Regions from separate parts of the Paenibacillus sp. JZ16 genome, predicted to be linked through region 3. Evidence: riboswitches for the same ligand, from Rfam matches in the RefSeq annotation. Region 3 holds a riboswitch; each other region holds the start of a gene.
The links. A riboswitch is a leader RNA that binds a small molecule or an ion and turns the genes downstream of it on or off. The one in region 3 is predicted to bind ZMP and ZTP.

Region 1 (7,135 bases), 2.3 Mb from region 3:
GGCAGCATCTTCCGGAAATCCGCCAATTGGTGAGTGAAGAGTTGAAGAAAAGAGGGATTACGTACAGTTACACCGTAGAGCTTGGTGTTGTGCCGTTCCCGACGAAGTTATACGGGGGCACGGTTTATCCGGCCGGCGATTACGATGCGCTGCGGATTACGTTAGGCGAAGGTCAAGGGCAGAACTGGTGGTGCGTCTTGTTCCCGCCCCTTTGTTTCATCGATGGTGGCAGCGGGGATGCGGCGGCGCAGCCTGTTGACGCAGGTATCCAAACGGTTTCAGCAGAGGCCGGCGAGGCTTCCCAAGAGGAAGTTCCGAAGAATGCAGGCGACAGTGAACCGGAGGTCCGCTTCTTCTTGTGGGATATGTTCCTTGGCATTTGGAACTGGGTGGTAAGCTTGTTCTAGGATTATAAGCGAGTCGATTTTCAATCCTGATCGGGTATGATAAACTTTGAAGTAGAAGAGTGCTTTCTCTTTGGCGCGACTGGTTTGAATGGGAACCGGCACGGGACTGAAGAACGAAAAGCGCTTTTTATTTTGGGGCATAGGCAACACTCGCGTTGGAGTTTATATATATCATATACAGAAAGTTTGGGATAGGAATGGAACAGAACGGGAATGGCATGGAACCTAGCCAGCAGCGGGATAACGGCTTCCGCCAGGCTGCTGCAAATTCAACCCAGGTGTGGCATGTATCGAACTCGCTGTCCAGGGAGAGCTTGAGTTTGGAGAAGGAGGCGAAGCTGGCGCTGCAGGAAGCGGGGCAGGTGCTCGAGCGGGGCGGAACGGTGGCCTTTCCGACGGAAACGGTCTACGGGCTTGGCGCAGACGCCGGTAATACGGAAGCGGTCGAGAGTGTGTTTGCCGCGAAGGGCCGGCCGTCGGACAATCCATTGATCGTGCATATTTCGGAGCTTACTCAGCTTGACGGTTTGGTCCGTTATGTGAATGAGACGGAAAGGGCCTTGATGGCAAGGTTCTGGCCTGGGCCGCTATCGCTGGTGCTGCCCGTTAAACCGGGTGCCGTATCCCCTCGTGTGACGGCGGGGCTCGATACCGTTGCCGTGCGGATGCCGGATCACAACGTGGCGCTGGCCTTGATCAGCGCGGCCGGGCGTCCGCTGGCTGCGCCGAGCGCGAACCGTTCCGGTCGGCCAAGCCCGACGCTGGCCAGCCATGTCCTGGAGGATTTGGCCGGGGCGATCGACGGCGTCCTCGACGGCGGCCCTGCCGGGGTGGGCGTCGAGTCGACGGTGGTGCAAGTCGGCGAAGACGGCGCCGTCACGGTGCTCCGCCCGGGCGGCGTCACGGCCGAGCAGCTTGCCGCCGTTGCGGCAAGCGTGCGCATGGACCCGGCGCTGCATCGCGCCGCCGGGGAGGCGGAGAGCCCGGCGCCGCGCTCGCCGGGCATGAAGTACACGCACTACGCACCGAAGGGTGCGATGTGCGTGGTGCAGGGCCCGCGTGCCGACGCCGTTTCGGCACGCATCGCGGCCGAGCTTGAGGCGGCTGCCCGGCGCGGGGAGGTGACCGGCGTGCTGTCGTTCGACGAGCACATCGGTCACTACCGCGCGGACGTTGCCGTCTCGCTCGGCAGCCTGGCCGCGCCGGAGGAAGCGGCCCGCCGGCTGTACGCCGGCCTGCGCCGGTTCGATGACGAAGGCGCAACCTTCATCCTGGCCGAAGCGTGCCCGGAGCAGGGCCTCGGAGCAGCCGTCATGAACCGGCTGCTGAAGGCCGCGGGACACCACATCATCGACGTGAATTAAAGCAGCCGCATGAACGCTGTTGGCATCATTTACCCCTTGTCCGCATATGGTGTACAAGACCATGGGACTTGGGGGAATGGGCATGCTGGAGGAGTCTGTCCAATCGGGACAGCTTGCGGCGATTCTGCTGATGGCGGTTGCACTCGGGCTAGACGCATTTTCGCTTGGAATCGGAGTTGGAATGAGAGGCGGTATGCGCTTAGGCCATATGCTGGGCATCAGCTTCATGATCGCGTTGTTTCACATGTTGATGCCGCTGCTGGGCTTATTTGCCGGCCGCTACGTTGGCATGTTACTGGGCCACGTCACAGGGCTTGCTGCCGGCGGGCTGCTGCTTTTATTGGGCGGGCATATGATGTATAACGCCCTGCGGGGCGGAGAAGGGCAGCGAATACATCCTACCGCATTTTTAGGCATGCTGCTGTTTTCGCTTAGCGTCAGCATCGACTCCTTCTCGGTAGGCGTTTCGCTCGGAATGTTTGTGGATGATGTGCTGTTAATCGTAATTTCCTTCGGGGTCGTGGGCGGTTTGCTGTCCATTCTCGGTTTGCTGCTTGGCCGTCAGGTAAGCAATAAGCTGGGGGAGTACGGTGAAATGCTGGGCGGACTGATTTTGGTTATCTTTGGCACCATGTTTATTTTTTGACGCAATATTTGTTACAATAGCCCCAAAGAACCTACGAACGGGAGGAACGGACCGTGAAAAATATACTGTTTGTCTGCACGGGAAATACCTGCCGCAGTCCAATGGCGGAAGGCATGCTGAGAAAGCTTGCCAAACAACGGGGCATTCCGCTGGAAACGAAGTCCGCCGGCGTCTCGGCCGTGGACGGAATGCCGGTGTCCCATCATGCGGAATCCATCCTGCGAGACCAGGATATCCAGGAACGCTTGGTGTCCAAGCCGTTGACCGCGAACCTGGTGGAATGGGCGGATCTGATTCTGACGCTGACCCAGTCGCATAAGCAGTATGCTATAAGGCAGTTCCCGCACGCCGCAGACAAGATGCACACGCTGAAAGAGTTTGTTGAGGATGACCGCCGGGTGCTGGACGATCTGCGGGAGCAGGATAGTCTGTATGCAGCGCTTGAGCTGGCCAGATCTCTGGGCCACGATGTCAGCGACCGTGACCGGGAGCGTCTGATCGAGCTGCGTCAGCGCATCCCGAGCTTCGATATCTCCGATCCTTTCGGAGGCTCGCGGGAGGAATATGAAGCCACGGCCGCAGAGATACGGACGGCGTTGTTCCGTCTTTTGGACAAGCTGGAAGCGGATCGGCATAACTAAGTCTAGCTTTTAGAGATATAAAGCCTGCCATTGGGCTAAAAAGCCACTTGCCTTTCGCATGGTATTGCTTTAAGATGAAGGTGAAAAACAAATGATCCGGTGTAACTGGCGACGAAGTGGATGAAACCACGATGGAGCATCGGAATATACGGCCGGTCGCCTGGGCAAAGAGCATTTGGAGCACAATACGTGCGCCGACTGCTCTTTTTTCGTCTTTTGCGCCCGATTTGGGTTATAATGAAACAAGCTAAAACGCAAAAGCGAACATACGAGGGGGTTTTTCATAGATGAAAATTGCATTGGGTACGGATCATGCCGGCATTCGTCTGAAAGAGGAAATCGTGGGAGTCATTCGGGGTCTTGGACACGAGGTAGAGGATCTGGGCTGCGGCTGTTCCGACTCCGTGGATTATCCCGATTATGCCCTTCCGGTGTGCGAGAAGGTCGTCTCGGGTGAAGCGGACCGCGGCATTCTGATCTGCGGTACGGGGATCGGCATGAGCATTGCGGCCAACAAGGTGCCGGGCATTCGCTGCGCGCTGACACATGATGTGTTCTCAGCTAAAGCGACGCGCGAGCATAACGACAGCAACGTGATTGCGCTGGGTGAGCGTGTCGTCGGTCCCGGACTTGCTGCCGAAATCGTCAGCGCATGGCTGACGACGGATTTCAGTCATGGCGAGCGCCATGTCGGCCGCGTGAACAAGATCAAGGCCATCGAGGAGCGTTACCTGAAGAATGAATCGCGATAAGTGAACGCGTAATGCAGCTGCGGCTATCGTGATATGGGATTGAAGCATCTTCTGTGAAAAAATCATCGGGAGGACTGTGACATGACGGATATCTCCAAGGTTTCCTTGAACGAACAGACAGCGCGTATTGTCCGCGAACTGGCCGAAGCGGCCGATTTAGGCCCGGGTAAAGTGCTGGTCATCGGAGCCAGCACCAGTGAAGTGGTTGGACGCCGAATCGGTACGGGCGGCGCTCTTGAAACGGCGCAGCAGCTTCTCCAGGGCATTGCCGCGGTTCAAGCGGAATTCGGTTTCGCGGTGGCCTATCAATGCTGTGAGCATCTGAACCGTGCGCTTGTCATGGAACGCGAGCTGCTCGAGCGGCTGGGCTTGACGGAAGTGGCGGCAGTTCCCATTCCGGGTGCGGGCGGGTCGATGGCTTCTGCAGTTTACCGCAGCATGAAGGAGCCCTGCCTTGCGGAATCGATTGAAGCCCATGCGGGTGTCGATATCGGCGAGACGCTGATCGGCATGCATTTGCGGAGAGTGGCGGTTCCATTCCGGCCGACCGAGCGTTATATCGGGGAGGCGCGCGTAACTGCGGCTTATACCCGCCCCAAGCTGATCGGCGGAGAACGTGCGGTGTACCGACTCGAGCAGAGGGATGATTCCACGCTGTGCGATTGATTCGAATGAGAACTCGCTTTTTCAATGATGACAACTTGTAGTTTTAAGTTTGCAAGAAAAAATAACGATGGATTATGGGAGGATATGAACATGATGGAACATTTGCGGAAGAGTGACCCGGCTGTATTGGAAGCGATGGATTTGGAGCTGAAGCGTCAACGCAGCAACATTGAGCTGATTGCTTCTGAGAATATTGTCAGCGAAGCGGTTATGGAAGCAATGGGGACGGTGCTGACGAATAAATATGCGGAAGGCTACCCTGGCAAACGCTATTACGGTGGCTGTGAGCGTGTGGATATCGTGGAAGATATCGCCCGTGACCGCGCCAAAGAATTGTTCGGAGCCGAGCATGCCAACGTTCAGCCGCACTCCGGTGCCCAAGCGAACATGGCGGTATATTTGGCGGCCTTGAAGCCTGGAGATACCGTGCTCGGCATGAACCTGGCCCATGGCGGCCATTTGACTCACGGAAGCCCGGTTAACGCTTCCGGCCTTCTGTACAATTTCGTTGCCTACGGCGTGCAAGAAGACACGTTCCTTATCGATTACGACGAAGTCCGCAAAGCGGCATTCAAGCATCGCCCTCGTCTGATCGTGGCGGGTGCAAGTGCCTATCCTCGCATTATTGATTTTGAAAAGCTGGCTGCCATCGCCAATGACGTAGGCGCGTTGTTCATGGTCGATATGGCTCATATTGCAGGACTCGTTGCGGCAGGTCTTCATCCGAATCCGGTTCCGCATGCCCATTTTGTAACGACCACGACGCATAAGACGCTTCGCGGACCTCGCGGCGGTATGATTCTGTGCAAAAAGGCTTGGGCGCAAGCGATCGATAAAGCGGTATTCCCCGGCTCCCAAGGCGGCCCGCTCATGCATGTGATTGCTTCCAAAGCCGTTGCGCTTGGCGAAGCCTTGGATCCGTCTTTCAAGACGTATGCAGAGAATGTCGTGAAGAACGCGAAAGTGCTGGCCGATACCCTGATCGAGGAAGGCCTGAACATCGTTTCCGGCGGAACCGATAACCACCTGATGCTAGTGGATACTCGTAATCTGGACATCACCGGCAAAGACGCGGAGAAGGTTTTGGACTCGATCGGGATTACCGTGAACAAGAATGCCATCCCGTTTGATCCGACCAGCCCGTTCGTAACGAGCGGTATCCGTATTGGTACCCCTGCGGTTACTTCCCGCGGTATGGATGAGCAAGCGATGGTGAACATCGCGAAAATTATCGCCATGACATTGAAGCAGCCGAAAGACGAGGCAACGCTCGAAAAAGCAGGCCGTTTGGTGGCTGAGCTTACCGATCAATATCCTCTCTATGCTGAAATGAAATATTAATCACAGTTTCCTTCGCGTAAGAAGCCTATGATATAAGGACCCCGCCTGATGCAGGTGGGGTCCTTTTAGGAGCTATGAACATTCTGGCCAGATTGCTATGCTCTCATTTTCCCAGTCAGGTCCTTTCGCGGTTAGCATCAATATAGGCGAGAATGGAAAACCTAGGTTCAGGGCAGAAGAAGATCCGATTCCGTTATAAGGTCAAAAACTCATGGAATAAAACATGACTCGTGCAGGTGTCAATTGACTAGAGGGAATGATATAATAGACAGGATTTATGGAGCTCACAAATATTTACGCCCATATTGAAATAACATTTGTACTCAAACCGGAGGGACCAGACATGGGAAAATTGGTGATTTGTGATCACCCGTTGATTCAACACAAACTTACATTTATCCGCGATATGCGGACTAACACAAAAGACTTTCGCGAATTGGTAGACGAAGTCGCGACTTTGATGGCTTATGAAATTACGCGGGAGGTTCCTCTTGAATCGATATCCGTTCAGACGCCGGTAGCCGAAACCCAAGGGAAAGTCATTTCCGGCCGCATGCTCGGCTTGGTTCCGATCCTGCGCGCCGGTCTGGGCATGCTGGACGGCGTTGTGAAGCTGCTCCCAGCGGCAAAGGTAGGGCATGTCGGATTGTTCCGTGACCCCGAAACGCTTCAGCCTGTTGAATATTATACGAAGCTTCCAACCGATGTGACGGAACGGGAATTGATCGTCATTGATCCGATGCTCGCGACGGGCGGATCCGCTATCGCTGCGATCGACGTGCTGAAGAAACGCGGCTGTACCCAGATCAAGATGATGAACCTCGTGGCTGCACCGGAAGGTGTGAAGGCTGTCCATGATGCCCATCCGGACGTGGACATTTATGTTGCTGCTCTCGATGAGGGTCTTAACGACCATGGTTACATCGTACCGGGCCTTGGTGATGCAGGGGATCGGCTGTACGGCACGAAATAAGAGCCAAGCCAGTCACTCGTACGTCTTGAATATTTGAAAACAAGCAAAGAGGGGTATTTTCAAACATGTCAAAAGTGAAAGTGATGACGATATTTGGGGTCCGCCCCGAAGCCATCAAGATGGCGCCGCTAATTCTAGAGCTTCAACGTCACCCTGAGCATATCGAATCGGTCGTTTGTGTTACTGCGCAGCATCGGCAAATGCTGGATCAGGTGCTGGATGTGTTCAAGATTGTTCCGGATTATGATTTGGATGTCATGAAGGACCGTCAGACGCTCAACGAGATCACCGTGCGCGTCCTGGAGGGTCTTGAGCCTGTTCTGCGTGAAGCCAAGCCCGATATTG
Region 2 (7,135 bases), 180 kb from region 3:
GCACAGCTTCTGCAGAGATAATTCCGAATCAATGTAATGCTCCCGTGTATATTGGAGTGCCTTCTCCACAATGTCTTTGTACGCATGCTGCCTGGAGCTGGCAATATGCTTTCGTATGGTCAAACTAATGTCCTGCAGCCAGGCTTTAGCCTCCTGTAAGCCGGAAAACTTAAAGATCTCCGCATGCAGCTGAAATCCTGCGCCGAACAACGCCTCGATCTCAACCCCGGATTCTTTGGCCGATCGCAAGACGGCCGTTACAACCTCCAGAAGGTATACCTGAACGTCCTGAATGGTACATGAGGCGCCAATGAGTTCATCGAATATATGCGAAATGGCTTCGGTCAATTCCTCTTCGGTTCCGAGCTTTAGACTGCGGATCAGCGCTTGCTCCTTTAATTCATCCAGACGAACCCCCTCCGGTCTCGGACGCTCGACATCATCGATGAAAATGACTTTCTCGGCACCCAGAATCAACCGGTAGTCGAGCGCCAGCAGCGCACCCTGATATGAAAGCTTCAGGTCTGTTAGATTCCCCACCTGTGAGCCCACTCCAATCGTAACCGGCAGCTTCAAATAATGAAGAATGCTTTTTAATAAACGGTCAAGTGTCAACTGCAGCTCGCTAAACCACGCTTCTTCCTCCCTCTCATCATTCGCAATCAGCAGCACAATGCTGTCCTGATATATGAATGCGCTTACAAGAGATGAGGGATCCAGAAGCTCCTTCGCGATGTTCAGCATGGCATGCAGCATTAAATCCAAGTCTCCAGAATGGCGTAGGGAGGCTGAGGACGTTTGCTCCTTATCAACAGAAGCGGGATATAAGGCCATAACCGCAGCAAGGTAACAACCTCCATTCAAAGATAATTCGTAATTTCGAATCTTCTCCTCAACAATCGAGCGGGGTAATTTCCGGGTGAGCAGCGACGCAAGAAACGATTCCCGAAGCAATGGCAGGCTCGTGCGGTAATGCTCCTTCAACTGACGCACATCCTCGCGCTCTGCAACCTCCAAATCGATCTTGTCCTTGATCTTCCTCAATAGCTCCATAAAGCTTTCGGCTGAGAAAGGTTTAAGCAAATACTCGTCCACGCTGAGCGTAATCGCTTGACGGGCATAATCAAATTCATCGTATCCGGTTAAGATCACGATTTTGCACAGCGGCTGAAACTCTCTGAGCCATGAGGCCAGCTGGAGCCCATCCTGAAACGGCATACTGATATCGGTAATGACAACTTCCGGCTCCAATCGCTCCGCAAGCTCCACAGCCTCTCTCCCGTTCTCCGCCGTTCCCTCGATCGTGAATCCGCAGGCTTCCCACTGGATTTCCTGCACGAGTCCCTCTCTTACGTCGGCTTCATCGTCCACTAACAGCACTTTGTACAAGGCAACCCCTCCTGTTCTAATCTGTCAAATTTAGTTAAAAGAATCTAATGTGATCTTACCGCGGCCCATCCAAATTTGGAATGCATCATTTTCACGCTGCTTGAGGCAAAAAAAAGAACGAATGCATGGCTCTTGAACAACAGAGTGATTTCTGTTCGTTAAGTCATGATTCGTCCTGAACTCGATTGTATAAAATCCTTACGCCTGGGCCGGTATGGAGACGGGATTAGCAGGCGTGCCTAACCTTTTGATGCTCAGGTAGTAGGCAATGCCGAGCGGGATGACGGCTCCGAGCCAAGCCAGCGGGTTCGCCAGGCTTGCGCCGAGGAACCCGATCTGCGCGGTCAGGAAGATGGCAGCCAATACCCGCATGATCAGTTCCATGATGCCGGCTACGGTTGGGATAAAGCTCTGTCCCAGTCCCTGCAGCGTGAAGCGGTAGATGAACAACAGCGACAGAAGCAAATAGGTGCTTCCGTTCGATAAGAAATACAGCCTGCTAAGGGACAGCAATTCTCCCTGTCCATGACCGACAAAGAGGCTGACGGCTGCAGGACCCGCGAATATAACCAGCAACCCCACGGCGATGCTGAAAGATCCCGAGACCCATATACATTGTTTAACTCCAAGCTTGATTCGGTCTATGCGATTCGCACCGAAGTTCTGGGCCGCAAAAGTCGCCATCGTAATGCCAAAGGAACTCATGGGCTGCGTAGCGAGCATGTCAATCTTCTGAGCAGCAGTATATGCGGCTACGGCTGTTGCCCCAAGACCGTTAAGCGTAATCTGAAGAATGATGGCACCGATTGCAATGATGGAGGCTTGGAAGCCCATCGGGAAACCGACCCACATATGCCGGCGTATAAATGTCCTATCGATGGACCAATCAGCATTCTTGAATTGCAGAAGCGGAACCTTTTTATGAATGTATAACAAGCAGAGCAGGCAGGAGAACAGCTGCGATACCACCGTGGCAAGCCCTGCTCCGGCTACTCCCATCTTGAATACGAGAATAAATAACAGATCGAGTACGATATTCAGAATGCTTGCGACCACCAAGAATAGAAGCGGTGTCCGGCTGTCCCCAAGCGCTCTGAGCAAGTTCGCCAGCAGGTTGAACAGGACGGCTGCCCCAACACCCCAATTTATGACGATTAAGTACGAATAAGCATCATCCAGGATTTCTGCCGGCGTGTTCATCATGACGAGGACAGGCCTCGTGAATATGACACTCACAATGGTCAGGAAAACCGTGAATACAAGGCTAATCCATATACTCGTTCCCACGCTTTTGCGAACGCCCGCGATATCCTTGGCGCCAAAACGCTGCGCCGTTATGATGGATAAACCTGCCGTCAAGCCTTGGGCAAAGCCAATGACAAAAAACAAAATACTGCCGGTCGAGCCAACGGCCGCAAGTGCGTTCACACCAATGGTGCGCCCAACGATCAGGGTATCCGCCATATTATAAAATTGTTGAAAAATATTTCCGATTAAAAGCGGGATCGTAAACATGATGATCAGCTTGATCGGACTTCCTTGCGTCATGTCTCTCATGTAGATTCTCCTATGCCGTCACTAAACGTTCCTCTATATATTTATTAGATAATATAACGCTATAAAGCCTATAGAGCAGCGCCTTGAAAACATTATAATGGGTGAGGGTCGTTTGTATTCTTGTGTATCTTATCATGAAAGAACATAAATTTCTGCATATTTATCATCAAAACGACTAACAAAACTAAGTCACTATGGTCAGAACGGTTCATACCGGATTTTGATCCGCGAAATCATTTCAATGAAAAAAAGATCAACCGGTAAATCGGTTGACCTTTTTTCAGAAGATTATGGATGCACCACCCTAAGAATCGGTAATGATTAGGCTTCCTCAATAGCAAGCTCATCCAAAGCCTGCTTCGCACGCGAACGCGCTTCCTCTAATGTGCCGGCGGTTGACAACGCAACTGCGACCCGTCTTCCAACCTTGGTCACCGGTTTCCCAAAAATGCGCAGCTGCGTATTCGGAACAGCCAGTGCTTGCTCGGCACCGGTAATTGTGTAGTCCTCCAGCTCTCGCGCAGCTTTCAGCGGACGACTGGCTCCCGGCGTTATCAATTCGATCTCCGGGATTGGAAAACCAAGAATGGCACGGACGTGAAGCGCGAATTCAGATAAATTTTGCGTCACCAGCGTAACCAAGCCGGTATCATGCGGTCGCGGAGACACCTCGCTAAAATACACTTTATCCGCAGCAAGGAACAATTCAACACCAAACAATCCATATCCGCCAAGCTCGTCGGTAATCGTCCTTGCAATATATTTAGCTTCCTCCATTTGCTCATCGGACATGTTGTGCGGCTGCCAGGATTCGATATAGTCCCCGCTCTCCTGAATATGACCGATTGGCGCACAGAAGCTTGTTCCATTGACGGAGCGAACGGTCAAAAGCGTGATCTCTGACTGGAACGTAATGAATTCCTCAATGATCACTCTGCCGTTCTGCACGCGGCCGCCTTCCATCGCCATGTTCCAGCAGGACTCGATATCCCCTTCGCAGCGGCATACACTCTGGCCTTTGCCTGAGGAACTCATCAGCGGTTTTATCACGCACGGAAAGCCCATATCCAGGACAGCCTGTTTAAATTCCTCATAAGTATCGGCAAATCGATAGCCTGCAGTAGGCAGTCCCAACTCCTCGGAAGCCAACCGGCGAATCCCTTCACGATCCATCGTAAGCTTCGCAGCTCTGGCAGTAGGAATAACCCGGTACCCCTCTTCCTCCAGTCTAACCAGCTCCGAAGTAGCGAGCGCCTCGATTTCGGGTACGATCAGGTCCGGCTTCTCCAGCTCGATGATTGCGCGTAATTTCTCCCCATCCAGCATATCGAGGACATGGCTGTGATCGGCAACATGCATGGCAGGAGCGTCAGCATAACGATCGACCGCTACGGTTTCAACACCCAGTCTCTGGGCCTCAATCACGACTTCTTTTCCGAGTTCTCCCGAACCTAGCAGCAGTATTTTCTTCGTTTTTAACATCGTTGTTTTATCCCCTTTTCGTAGTTTCAGAGACTTATAAAAAAAGCAGAAAATAATAAAGAGGTAAGGGAAATAAGCTTCCCTTACCTCTGCCCAGGCGTACGGCCGTCGTCATCTATGTGCTCCCTCATGGTCCCCCATGCTACGCCAGTTACACATAAACCTATACATTGTTATTTAAATCATACTTAATCTTCCCGTTAATTGCAATATCACCGTAAGGCGACATTAGGATTTAGACTTCAGCATATCGATGGCATCCTTCAGCGATTGCGAAAGCCACTTCTTAGGGTGGATTTATCGCCAAAACGAGAAATTTCGTTATTGATCTATCGCTTTAAAGGATTGATGAATGATAGGGTCCAACATATAATATGGATAAATTCATTCCTGTCAGATATTTGAAAGGAGACTTGCTGTGCTGCCCTATTCCAACCCCAATCATGATTTTGCCTTTGAACAAGCCGTAATCGGAATGGCAATGATATCGCTTGATGGTTCGATTCTTAAGGTCAATTCGGCACTAAGTGATCTATTGGGATATTCACAGCAGGAGTTAACTGCCGGGGCGCCACAAGAAGATAGCAGCATCCGCGCCTTATTGAATCAAGTGGTTTGGAACGCAAGAGCCGCTCAAAATCAGCAGCAATCCATAACCCAGTTTGAATATGTTTACCATCATCCATCCGATCGTGAAGTATACCTCAGTGTACGTATCAGCGTTAAGGAGGAGCTGGCGCAGAATTTCCGTGGCTGCTTGGTACAGTTTGAAGATCGAACCTTGCTGAGACAACTTATGAAGCAGCTGGAGCTGAAGGAACAGAAGCTAAACGAGAAGGAAAATTCGTTTTTGCAGCTGTTGGAAGGACTCCCCTTATCCGTACTCATAACAAAAAAAGGCATTGTCCACTATGTTAATCCTGCCGCGCTCAGACTTGTTAATGCTGCGCATCCCCGTGACGTCCTCGGGATTTCAACCGACGTGGTAGTCGACGCATCGCACCATAACAAACTGATGAAACGCAGGGCAAAATATGCCGAGAGTGAAGAGATCGGAAGCGTCGATTATCGGATACGCTGTCTGGACGGGCAGGAGAAAATGGTCACGGGATTCACGTTGATCATAAATTATGAAGGCGAGAAAGCGGCCGTCGGGATCTTTAAAGACATCACAGAGCAGCAGATGGAAGAAGATCGCGTGATGCAATCCGAGAAGCTGACCACCGCCGGCCAGTTGGCCGCCGGCATTGCCCATGAAATTCGGAATCCCTTAACTTCGATTAACGGATTCGTAAAATTGCTGCGATCTGCGGAACGAAGCAACGAGCTCTATTTTGAAATCATTGAATCGGAGCTCAAACGCATCGAACTCATTGTCAATGAACTCCTGGTGCTCTCGAAACCGCAGAGCGTTCATGTCAGCGGACCCATCGACGTGTTTGCCATTATGGAACAGATCATTACCCTTATGAAGGTTCAAGCAGCCCTCAAAAATATCGAGATCATCCCTCATTATCCGATGGCACCGGTCTTCGTTCAGGGTGAAGTAAACCAGCTCAAGCAAGTGTTCATCAATCTGCTGAAAAATGCCATGGAAGCGATGAATCAAGGGGGAACCATTACCTTGGACATTTTGCACAACGCTCAAGAGGTTCGAATCATCGTGCAGGACGAAGGGATTGGCATGACGCAGGAACAAATCCAATCCCTGGGGCAGCCCTTTGTTACGACCAAAGACACCGGGACGGGACTCGGACTGATGATTACCAAGAACATTATTCATAATCATGGCGGTACGATGAATGTAGAGAGCATACCCAATCATGGGACAACCTTTACGATCCATTTACCGGCTTTATAACGCATACATATTATCGGAATGGTGAAGCCAGTTGATAACCGATGTAATAAAAGACTTCTCTGATTAGAAAAGGAACTTTGCTTCTCAGGCTCTGATACGCGCTCCGGGCTGCGGGCGAAGGATTGGCTTCCAATCCCATATCTTCCACCATCATCATCGCCCGCTTCATATGCAGCGGGTCACTTACAATGAGGTAAGAGGACAGTCCTGCTGAATCTCCTACCTTATTGGCAAAGTACAGATTCTGCTCCGTGATCGTCGAAGCCGTCTCGACAAGGATGTCACTCTCCGGAACACCATGCTCGATGGCATACTGCCTGGCAACTTCCGATTCGGCAAGTTCATCCTCCGAACTGCGTCCCCCTGTAAATATCAGCTTGTCTACGTACTGCCGGTCATACAGCCATAGCGCATGATCAATGCGTCCCTGAAAAACAGGCGATGGCTTCCCTTCCCATACAGCAGCCCCCAGCACGATGGCTGCATCAGACGGGATATTGGCTGTTCTTTGCGCATAATTCCAAATGGTGATGCCCACATACAGCGTATAAATTAACAGGATTCCAATGAATACCCCCAACACATAAATCACGGTACGCTTTCTTCTGCCCCGAGCTTCCCTTGCCGGCATATTTCGTGTCATGCTGCACCCCCAGCGCCCAAACTTAATCTACCCTTAGTGTCCATTCTATCATTTTCAGCAAAAAAAGCCTGCTGCTCCCTTATTGAGAGCGTCAGGCTTTCTTTGCTGTCAACTATCGTTTTTTTATTCTAGCACTACCGAGAGTAACACAAACTCGAATCTACCGTTTAATCCGCATCATATCCATACAGCGTGACTCTGTT
Region 3 (7,135 bases):
TTAGTCAACGGTTGGTCTTGCGTAAGATCCGCAAGAGCTCCTGGCTTCCATTGCGAAGTTGGAAACGAATGGCTCGGGTCATTAGAGGGCTCAAGCTGAGGCTGAAGCTGAAGCGTCGAAAACACTTCATTTTCATCCAAACGGCTGTAGTCGGTTACGGACAGACTTGCCGTCGTGTTTATTTTTCTAATGGAGGTCGTGACTTTGTTGATCTGTTTATCGTCGCAGTCCCCCGCCTTGTTAAGGATGATCATATCCGCGAAGCTGATTTGTCCCCGCAGGGTACGCACCAGTTCACGACTGGATGCAAAGAAGCTGTTGTACTCGAGAAATTTCCTGCAGTCGGCCAAGGCAATTTTGCGCTGGATTGAGATTCGGTCAGCCAGGGACGGATCCTGCAGATCCTCAAGAATCTGTTCAGGATTCGCCACGCCGGTCGTTTCGATGAATATGAGATCCGGCTTCTGATCTAACAGGGTTTGCAATGCTTGACCCAGCTCGTCTCGCCTGGTGCAGCAGATGCATCCGTCGAGCAGCTTCTCAATCGGAAGATCGGGGATTTCGCCGGAGACCGTATCGCCATCCACATCTTGTTCGCCCATCTCATTCATAAGCACGGCGGTTCTCCACTGGCGCTTGGCGGCATATTCCAGCAGTCTGAGCAGCAGCGTGGTTTTGCCGCTTCCCAAAAATCCGCTAATCAATACAACGGGTATCTTGTTCATTAATTGATTTCCTCCTTGGTCTTGTTATCATTCGAATACAGCTCGTCAAACTCCGCGACGGAGTCCGGATTCGTGAAAATGTACGGGGATGCCGGCTGCTCGATCGGCTGAATCCGCTTCGCTTGAATTTGCAGCGTCTCTTTACCATTCAAGGTGGCGACCTGGATCGTGCCATCAATCTGGACCCACGTATCATCAGCGAACGACGCAGCATTCGTGCCGCGCACAAGAACCCCGAACGGTACGGCGTCTGCCGTGCAGCACATCACGAGGAATCGGCTAACGGCAAAGGTATCCTCATTCATCTGTCCGTCGCGGAAGACGAACCCTTGCACCGAGATGGTTTTTCCTTGAAAATGCTCTTTGTACATATCCATGGCCCCGACGGTTTCCGAGAAAATGTCCGGTTCCACCTTAATGACGGGCAGCGTATATAAGCGCCTGGCAAGCTCTGCAAACTCCACACTATAGATGTCCTTGGCAACGAATCGTTCGTTCAATGCGATATTTTTTTCTGTTTCTTGATCCATGCCGGGTAATCGCTTATCCGTGCCTGAAAAGGCGGAGGTGTTGCGGTCATCGGTCTTACGCCGTACATCGGGATTCGGATAGGTGTAGATCATTCCTTTTTTGGCTGCCATATCGCTGCCCAGGGCTTGGTCCGGCAGGAGCAGGCCAAACAGCAGCGGCACCGTGAATAACCCGTATACCGTTACGTTTTTGACAAGGCCGGCAGGCAGGGGATGCTCGCAATCACATACCTCTCCGGAATCGCCCGCAAGGGAATGCCACATCATCCCGAATGCAATGAACAACAACGGAACCGGGCAGAGAAGCAGCAGGGTCTGCATATGAGGCGCTAGGTAATATTCGAGCGCATCTGAAGCATTCAGATGCATGATATAAGCGGCGAGAGCCGCAACAAGCAGCGACCGGAGCGTATAGTGAATCCGTATCCTCAAACTGGACTTCATCCTCCCAATCACCTCCAATCTCAAGCGGATACCTGATGATCCTAAACGGTCCCGGTAATCTCGTTTGGTTTTTCGTCAATCTTTCATCCTTAGGCAGCTATCCACCCAAAAGAGCGTTGACGGCTACAGAGCCGATAAAGACAAGGGTCATTACCAGCAGGCTTAAACCGATCACGAATTTAGTCTTGAAGGTAGTCGACAGCATGAGCAAGCTTTTGAAATCCAGCATCGGGCCGAGCACGAGGAAGGATACGAGCGGACCTACGGTAAAGGTGTGCGTGAACGCCGATGCTACAAAGGCATCCGAAGTCGAGCAGAGGGACAGGATGAAAGCAAACCCCATCATGAACAGGTAAGAAGCGGTGGGACCGTTCCCCAATGCCAGCAGCTCTTCTCTAGGAATGAAGGATTGGATGCAGGCTGTCAGGAATGCGCCAAGAACCAGGTATTTGCCCATTTCGATCAATTCGTCTCCGGCGTGGACAAACAGGCTTCTCCAGGTTTTGGGATGCTCGTGCAGCTTGCGTTCACCAACGGCGGAATCTTGTTCGGAAAACTCTTGTAAGGAACGCTTGAGCGGGTTGTTTCTTGAAAAAACATAGACAAGCAAACCTACCGTTATCGCGACTGTAAAAGCCAGTCCCATCCGGCCGATCGTCACTTCGGGATGCGAACGGAAGGCCATGAACGTCGCAGCGAACACAATGGGGTTCAGGATAGGTCCGCTGAGAATAAAGGTTACAGCGATGTAGGCAGGCATCCCCTTAAGCATCAGCCTTCGGACGACCGGGATCATCCCGCATTCACAGATGGGAAACACGATCCCCAGCATGGAAGCGAACAGGACGCCGATGACCGGGTTTTTGGGCGTGATCCGACGCACCCACTGTTCTTTAACGAACAGCTGAAGAAGGGACGACAGCAGCACTCCAAGCAGCACAAAAGGAAGCGCCTCAAGGAAAATGCCCGTAAAAACCGTTTTTACCTGCTGTATGTCACGGCTTGATATTAGACTTGAATCGTTCTGCAGCCATATCGTCAAGACCGGTATCACGAAGACAAGCGGAATCATGAAGGGCAGCATTTTGAAGATTACCGGATATTTCATTCAAGGCCTCCTGGAGCGAATTGTTCTTAGGACATTCTATGCTTGTACCATCGGCAACATACTCGATTCTTGCAAATTAATCAAAAAGATTACGATTTAATAGGTGAACTTCATGACCGGTAGCGCGAAGTCCAAAGTCGTGGTATATTTAAAAAAAGTTATCTGTGTGTTACTGGCGTAGCTTGGGGTACCAAGAGGGAGCACATAGGATCATATGCCGTACGCCTGGGCAAGAGGTAAGGAGACGATTAGTCGCCTTGCCTCTTTATGTTTTTAATACAATGGCGAAGGAGCGGATTAGCATGAGTAAGGAACCCGTAATTTTGGATGGAAAAAAGGTATCCGATGATATTAAGGCAAAGCTGGCGGTGAAGGTACAGGAATTGAAGCAGCACGGAATAACGCCTTGTCTGGCAACGATTCTGGTTGGCGATGATCCTGCTTCGGCGACCTATGTACGGATGAAGGGAAATGCTTGCGAGCGGCTTGGCATCATATCCAAGAAAGTGGTGCTGGAGACCTCGACCTCGACTGAGGAGCTGATCGCCGCGATACAAGAGCTGAACGAGGATCCGAATGTCCACGGTATTCTGCTGCAGCATCCGGTGCCGCATCATATCGATGAACGGGCGGCTTTTGATGCCATAGCCATTGAAAAAGACGTGGATGGAGTAACCACGCTCGGTTTCTCGCAAAATGCGTTTGGTTTTGCCGATTATCCGTCTTGTACGCCTGCCGCGATTATTGCGATTATGGATTATTATGATCTGCCGATCGAAGGGAAGCATGCCGTGGTGGTCGGACGCAGTCCGATTCTGGGTAAGCCGGTATCGATGATGCTGCTCAATCGCAATGCTACCGTTACGATCTGCCACTCGAGAACGAGGAACCTCGGGGAGCTTGTGTCCCAGGCGGATATCGTGGTTGCGGCCGTAGGCAAACCTAATTTCATTCAAGGGAGCTGGATTAAGCCGGGTGCCGTTGTATTGGATGCCGGCTACAATAAAGGGAATATCGGCGACTGCGATTATGAAGCCTGCGCGAAGGTGGCATCTGCGATTACACCGGTACCGGCAGGTGTCGGCCCCGTTACGATTGCTACATTGCTGAAGCATACCGTCGAATCGGCCGAGCGAACCGTGCAAGACTAAAGGAAAGCCACAGACCATTTGTATATGAATTAAGATGCGCCCATGAATAAATCCCCTTCGAATCGGTTCATTCCTAGTAAGAGTCTGGAGCTTGGAAAAGATATGGCTCCTGCCATAATAGGCTTGGAGTCTCCATTTCACGGATGCCTGGACGTCATGGTATAGTTAGGAAAAAGCGAAAACGAAGGGGAGAGATTCATGCACAAACGAAACATGATCCATTGTGCTGCCCAACTAGGAGCTGTGGAGGACCATCTGTTCGTTGCAGCGCCGCAAGCGGCTCCCGGGAGCACCGAATGAAGAACACGATTGCAGATATTGCCAAAAAAGCCGGGGTTGCCAAAAGCACGGTCTCCCGTTTCTTGAACGGAGGTTCCGTCAGCAATGCAACACGCCAAAAAATTGAGCTGGTCATTCAGGAAACCGGTTATATTCCGAATTCGTTTGCACAGAGCTTGAAAGCGAAGAAAACCAGCATGATCGGCACCATTGTACCGCGTCTGGATTCATTCTCAGCATCGCAGACCGTTGCCGGCATGGATGAAGAATTAAGGAAACACGGTTATCAGCTTCTTATTATCAATGCAAGCCAGGACTTATCCAGGGAGATTGAAGCGCTGTATGATCTCGCCAGGCAAAAAATATCTGGCATTATTTTATTTGCGACTCAAGTGACGGATACCCATCTTGCCGCGATTCAAGAGATCGGCATCCCTGTCATCCTGTTAGGACAGCAGCATAAGGATGTTCACAGCATGATTTATAACGACTATGCCGCGGGTTATGACATGGGCCGGTATGTGCTGTCCAAGGGACATCGCCATATTGCCTATATCGGGGTGACGGAACAAGACGTTGCTGTCGGAGTTCAGCGGAAGGAAGGGTTTCTGAAAGCGGTAAGCGAGGATAGTGAGGCGAAAGCGGATCTCTATGAGAGTGGATTTAAGATGTCGGATGGTGTAAAGACCGCATGGTCCATTTTTGAGTCGAACCGAACGCTGCCAACTGCCGTGGTTTGCGCTACTGACAATATCGCGTTAGGCGTTATGAAAGCGGCTCATATGAAGGGCATTCAAATTCCGAACGAACTCTCCGTTACCGGATTTGGCGGATACGACGTAACCGAGGTGATTCATCCTGGATTGACAACGGTTAAATATGGATATTCCCAAGCGGGCCATCTCGCCGCACAGCATATAATGAAGCTGGTCAACGACGAGCCTGTGGATTTCCTGACGGTTATGAGCTGCGATATGATTCATCGCGAAAGCGTTGACAATCTAAAATAGGTATTTTATACTGAAAATAACGGAACCGGTTCCAATACTGCTTTTGCCTGGTATTGGAGCTGAGTTCATTATTTTTACTCCTGATTGGAACCGGTTCCACCACAGGCGAGTTAGGCTGATGTTCACGCATAGCATGATCAGTTTGATTTTTTTAGTAAGCCCATTTATAAGGAGAAGAGATATGGACAGAGAACTGAAATACCGACGCCTGGATCAGGCTTCTCCCGAAGAGCTTTCCTCCTTAAAGGAGAAAGTGAAATTAAGCGAATGGAGGCAGAGGTTTCACATACAGCCCATCATGGGCTTGCTGAATGACCCTAACGGGTTTTCTTATTATAACGGGGAATATCACTTATTTTATCAATGGTTTCCGCTGGGTACGTATCACGGCTTGAAATACTGGTACCATACATCCTCGAAAGACCTCGTGCATTGGCAAAACCAAGGCATCGCCATTGAACCTGGCCACCCGCAGGATGCTTATGGCGCTTACTCGGGCAGCGGAATCGTGAAAGACGACAAACTGTATCTGATGTATACCGGAAATGCCCGGGATGAGGAATGGAACAGGCAATCTTATCAATGCATGGCCGTGATGAACCGCGATGGATCGGTCACGAAGCTCGATAAGCCGCTGATCGACCATGTGCCGGACGGATATACCGAGCATTTTCGGGATCCGAAGGTATGGAAAGACGAAGACATGTACCGGTTCGTTATCGGCGCCCAAAGGGGCGATAAGACAGGAACGGCTGTCGTATATGAATCACCGGATTTGCTGGATTGGACCTGCAAAGGGGAAATCCAAACCCGTCTTGAACATTTCGGCTATATGTGGGAGTGCCCCGATTATTTTGAACTGGAAGGACGGGGCGTGCTGCTGTTTTCGCCGCAGGGGCTGAGTCCGCAAGACGACGAATACCGGAACATTTACCAATCCGGCTACATCTCGGGCAAGCCGCTGGATCGGGGCACGCTGGAGTTTGAACACGGCTCCTTTTACGAGCTGGACAGAGGTTTTGATTTTTACGCACCGCAGACCATGCTGGACGAGCAAGACCGGCGCATCATGGTAGGCTGGATGGGTATGCCGGAGGTCGTCTATCCAACCGACTCGCATGGCTGGGCGCATTGTTTGACTCTTCCGCGTTCGCTCTCGTTCCGTGAGGGCAAGCTGATTCAGCAGCCGGTCCCCGAGTTGGAAGTGCTCCGCGATAAGGCCATGGAAGCAGCGGATACACTTTACAGCGAAGTGAAGAGTTATGCAGGAGTTGAGGGGACCGTATTCGAGATGATATGCGAGTTCCATGCGATCGAAGCGGACGCCGTTGGCATTGAATTTCGAGCAAGCGAAACGGAGCGGACGGTCATCTGGTATGACGCTCTCAGGCAAAAGGTTACACTGGATCGCTCATCATCGGGTGCAACGATTGTGAGTGATTACGGAACGACACGAACCTGCATGCTGCATGCCAAAGCAAACTCGATCAAATTTCATCTTTTTGTGGATATTTCTTCGGCAGAGGTGTTCGTTAATGATGGCGAAGAGGTATTTACGAGTCGGATATTTCCAAAACGGGACAGCCGTCATATACGATTTTTCGCAACAAACGGCAGCGCCGGCTTGAAGGTCAAGAAGTGGGATCTTGCCCAAGCCGTAAAAGATATAGAAGGGGATGAATGAACATGGCAGCGGATAATCGGAAAATTGCAAGGCAGGTAGTGGAAGCCATCGGCGGCAGGGAGAACATCGCTTCCTTTGCTCACTGTGCTACGAGACTGCGAATTATGGTTCACGATCAGAAGAAGATTGACCAGAAGAAGGTCGAAAATATTGATAAGGTCAAAGGCGCTTTTTTCAACTCCGGCCAATATCAGGTCATTTTCG

Region 1: it holds a riboswitch for ZMP and ZTP, as region 3 does, so the genes downstream of both, rpiB (ribose 5-phosphate isomerase B) here and BJP58_RS06980 (bifunctional 5,10-methylenetetrahydrofolate dehydrogenase/5,10-methenyltetrahydrofolate cyclohydrolase) in region 3, are expected to answer to the same signal.
Region 2: it holds a riboswitch for ZMP and ZTP, as region 3 does, so the genes downstream of both, purT (phosphoribosylglycinamide formyltransferase 2) here and BJP58_RS06980 (bifunctional 5,10-methylenetetrahydrofolate dehydrogenase/5,10-methenyltetrahydrofolate cyclohydrolase) in region 3, are expected to answer to the same signal.

The regions. Positions count from the first base shown of each region.
Region 1 covers NZ_CP017659.1:3,836,670-3,843,804, reverse strand. The annotation lists gene spoIIR (stage II sporulation protein R) at 1-407, shown strand, start outside; gene BJP58_RS17575 (L-threonylcarbamoyladenylate synthase) at 626-1,771, shown strand; gene BJP58_RS17570 (manganese efflux pump MntP) at 1,854-2,417, shown strand; gene BJP58_RS17565 (low molecular weight protein arginine phosphatase) at 2,471-3,058, shown strand; ZMP/ZTP riboswitch at 3,150-3,231, shown strand; gene rpiB (ribose 5-phosphate isomerase B) at 3,346-3,810, shown strand; gene BJP58_RS17555 (TIGR01440 family protein) at 3,892-4,476, shown strand; gene glyA (serine hydroxymethyltransferase) at 4,567-5,817, shown strand; gene upp (uracil phosphoribosyltransferase) at 6,161-6,790, shown strand; gene wecB (non-hydrolyzing UDP-N-acetylglucosamine 2-epimerase) at 6,856-7,135, shown strand, end outside.
Region 2 covers NZ_CP017659.1:1,403,641-1,410,775, forward strand. The annotation lists gene BJP58_RS06125 (response regulator) at 1-1,389, opposite strand, end outside; gene BJP58_RS06130 (MATE family efflux transporter) at 1,588-2,946, opposite strand; gene purT (phosphoribosylglycinamide formyltransferase 2) at 3,268-4,428, opposite strand; ZMP/ZTP riboswitch at 4,513-4,593, opposite strand; gene BJP58_RS06140 (PAS domain-containing sensor histidine kinase) at 4,847-6,289, shown strand; gene BJP58_RS06145 (YdcF family protein) at 6,300-6,932, opposite strand; gene BJP58_RS06150 (diguanylate cyclase domain-containing protein) at 7,100-7,135, opposite strand, start outside.
Region 3 covers NZ_CP017659.1:1,582,263-1,589,397, reverse strand. The annotation lists gene BJP58_RS06995 (CobW family GTP-binding protein) at 1-725, opposite strand, end outside; gene BJP58_RS06990 (TIGR03943 family putative permease subunit) at 725-1,699, opposite strand; gene BJP58_RS06985 (permease) at 1,797-2,807, opposite strand; ZMP/ZTP riboswitch at 2,966-3,045, shown strand; gene BJP58_RS06980 (bifunctional 5,10-methylenetetrahydrofolate dehydrogenase/5,10-methenyltetrahydrofolate cyclohydrolase) at 3,110-3,958, shown strand; gene BJP58_RS06975 (LacI family DNA-binding transcriptional regulator) at 4,255-5,247, shown strand; gene BJP58_RS06970 (glycoside hydrolase family 32 protein) at 5,429-6,931, shown strand; gene BJP58_RS06965 (sucrose-specific PTS transporter subunit IIBC) at 6,928-7,135, shown strand, end outside.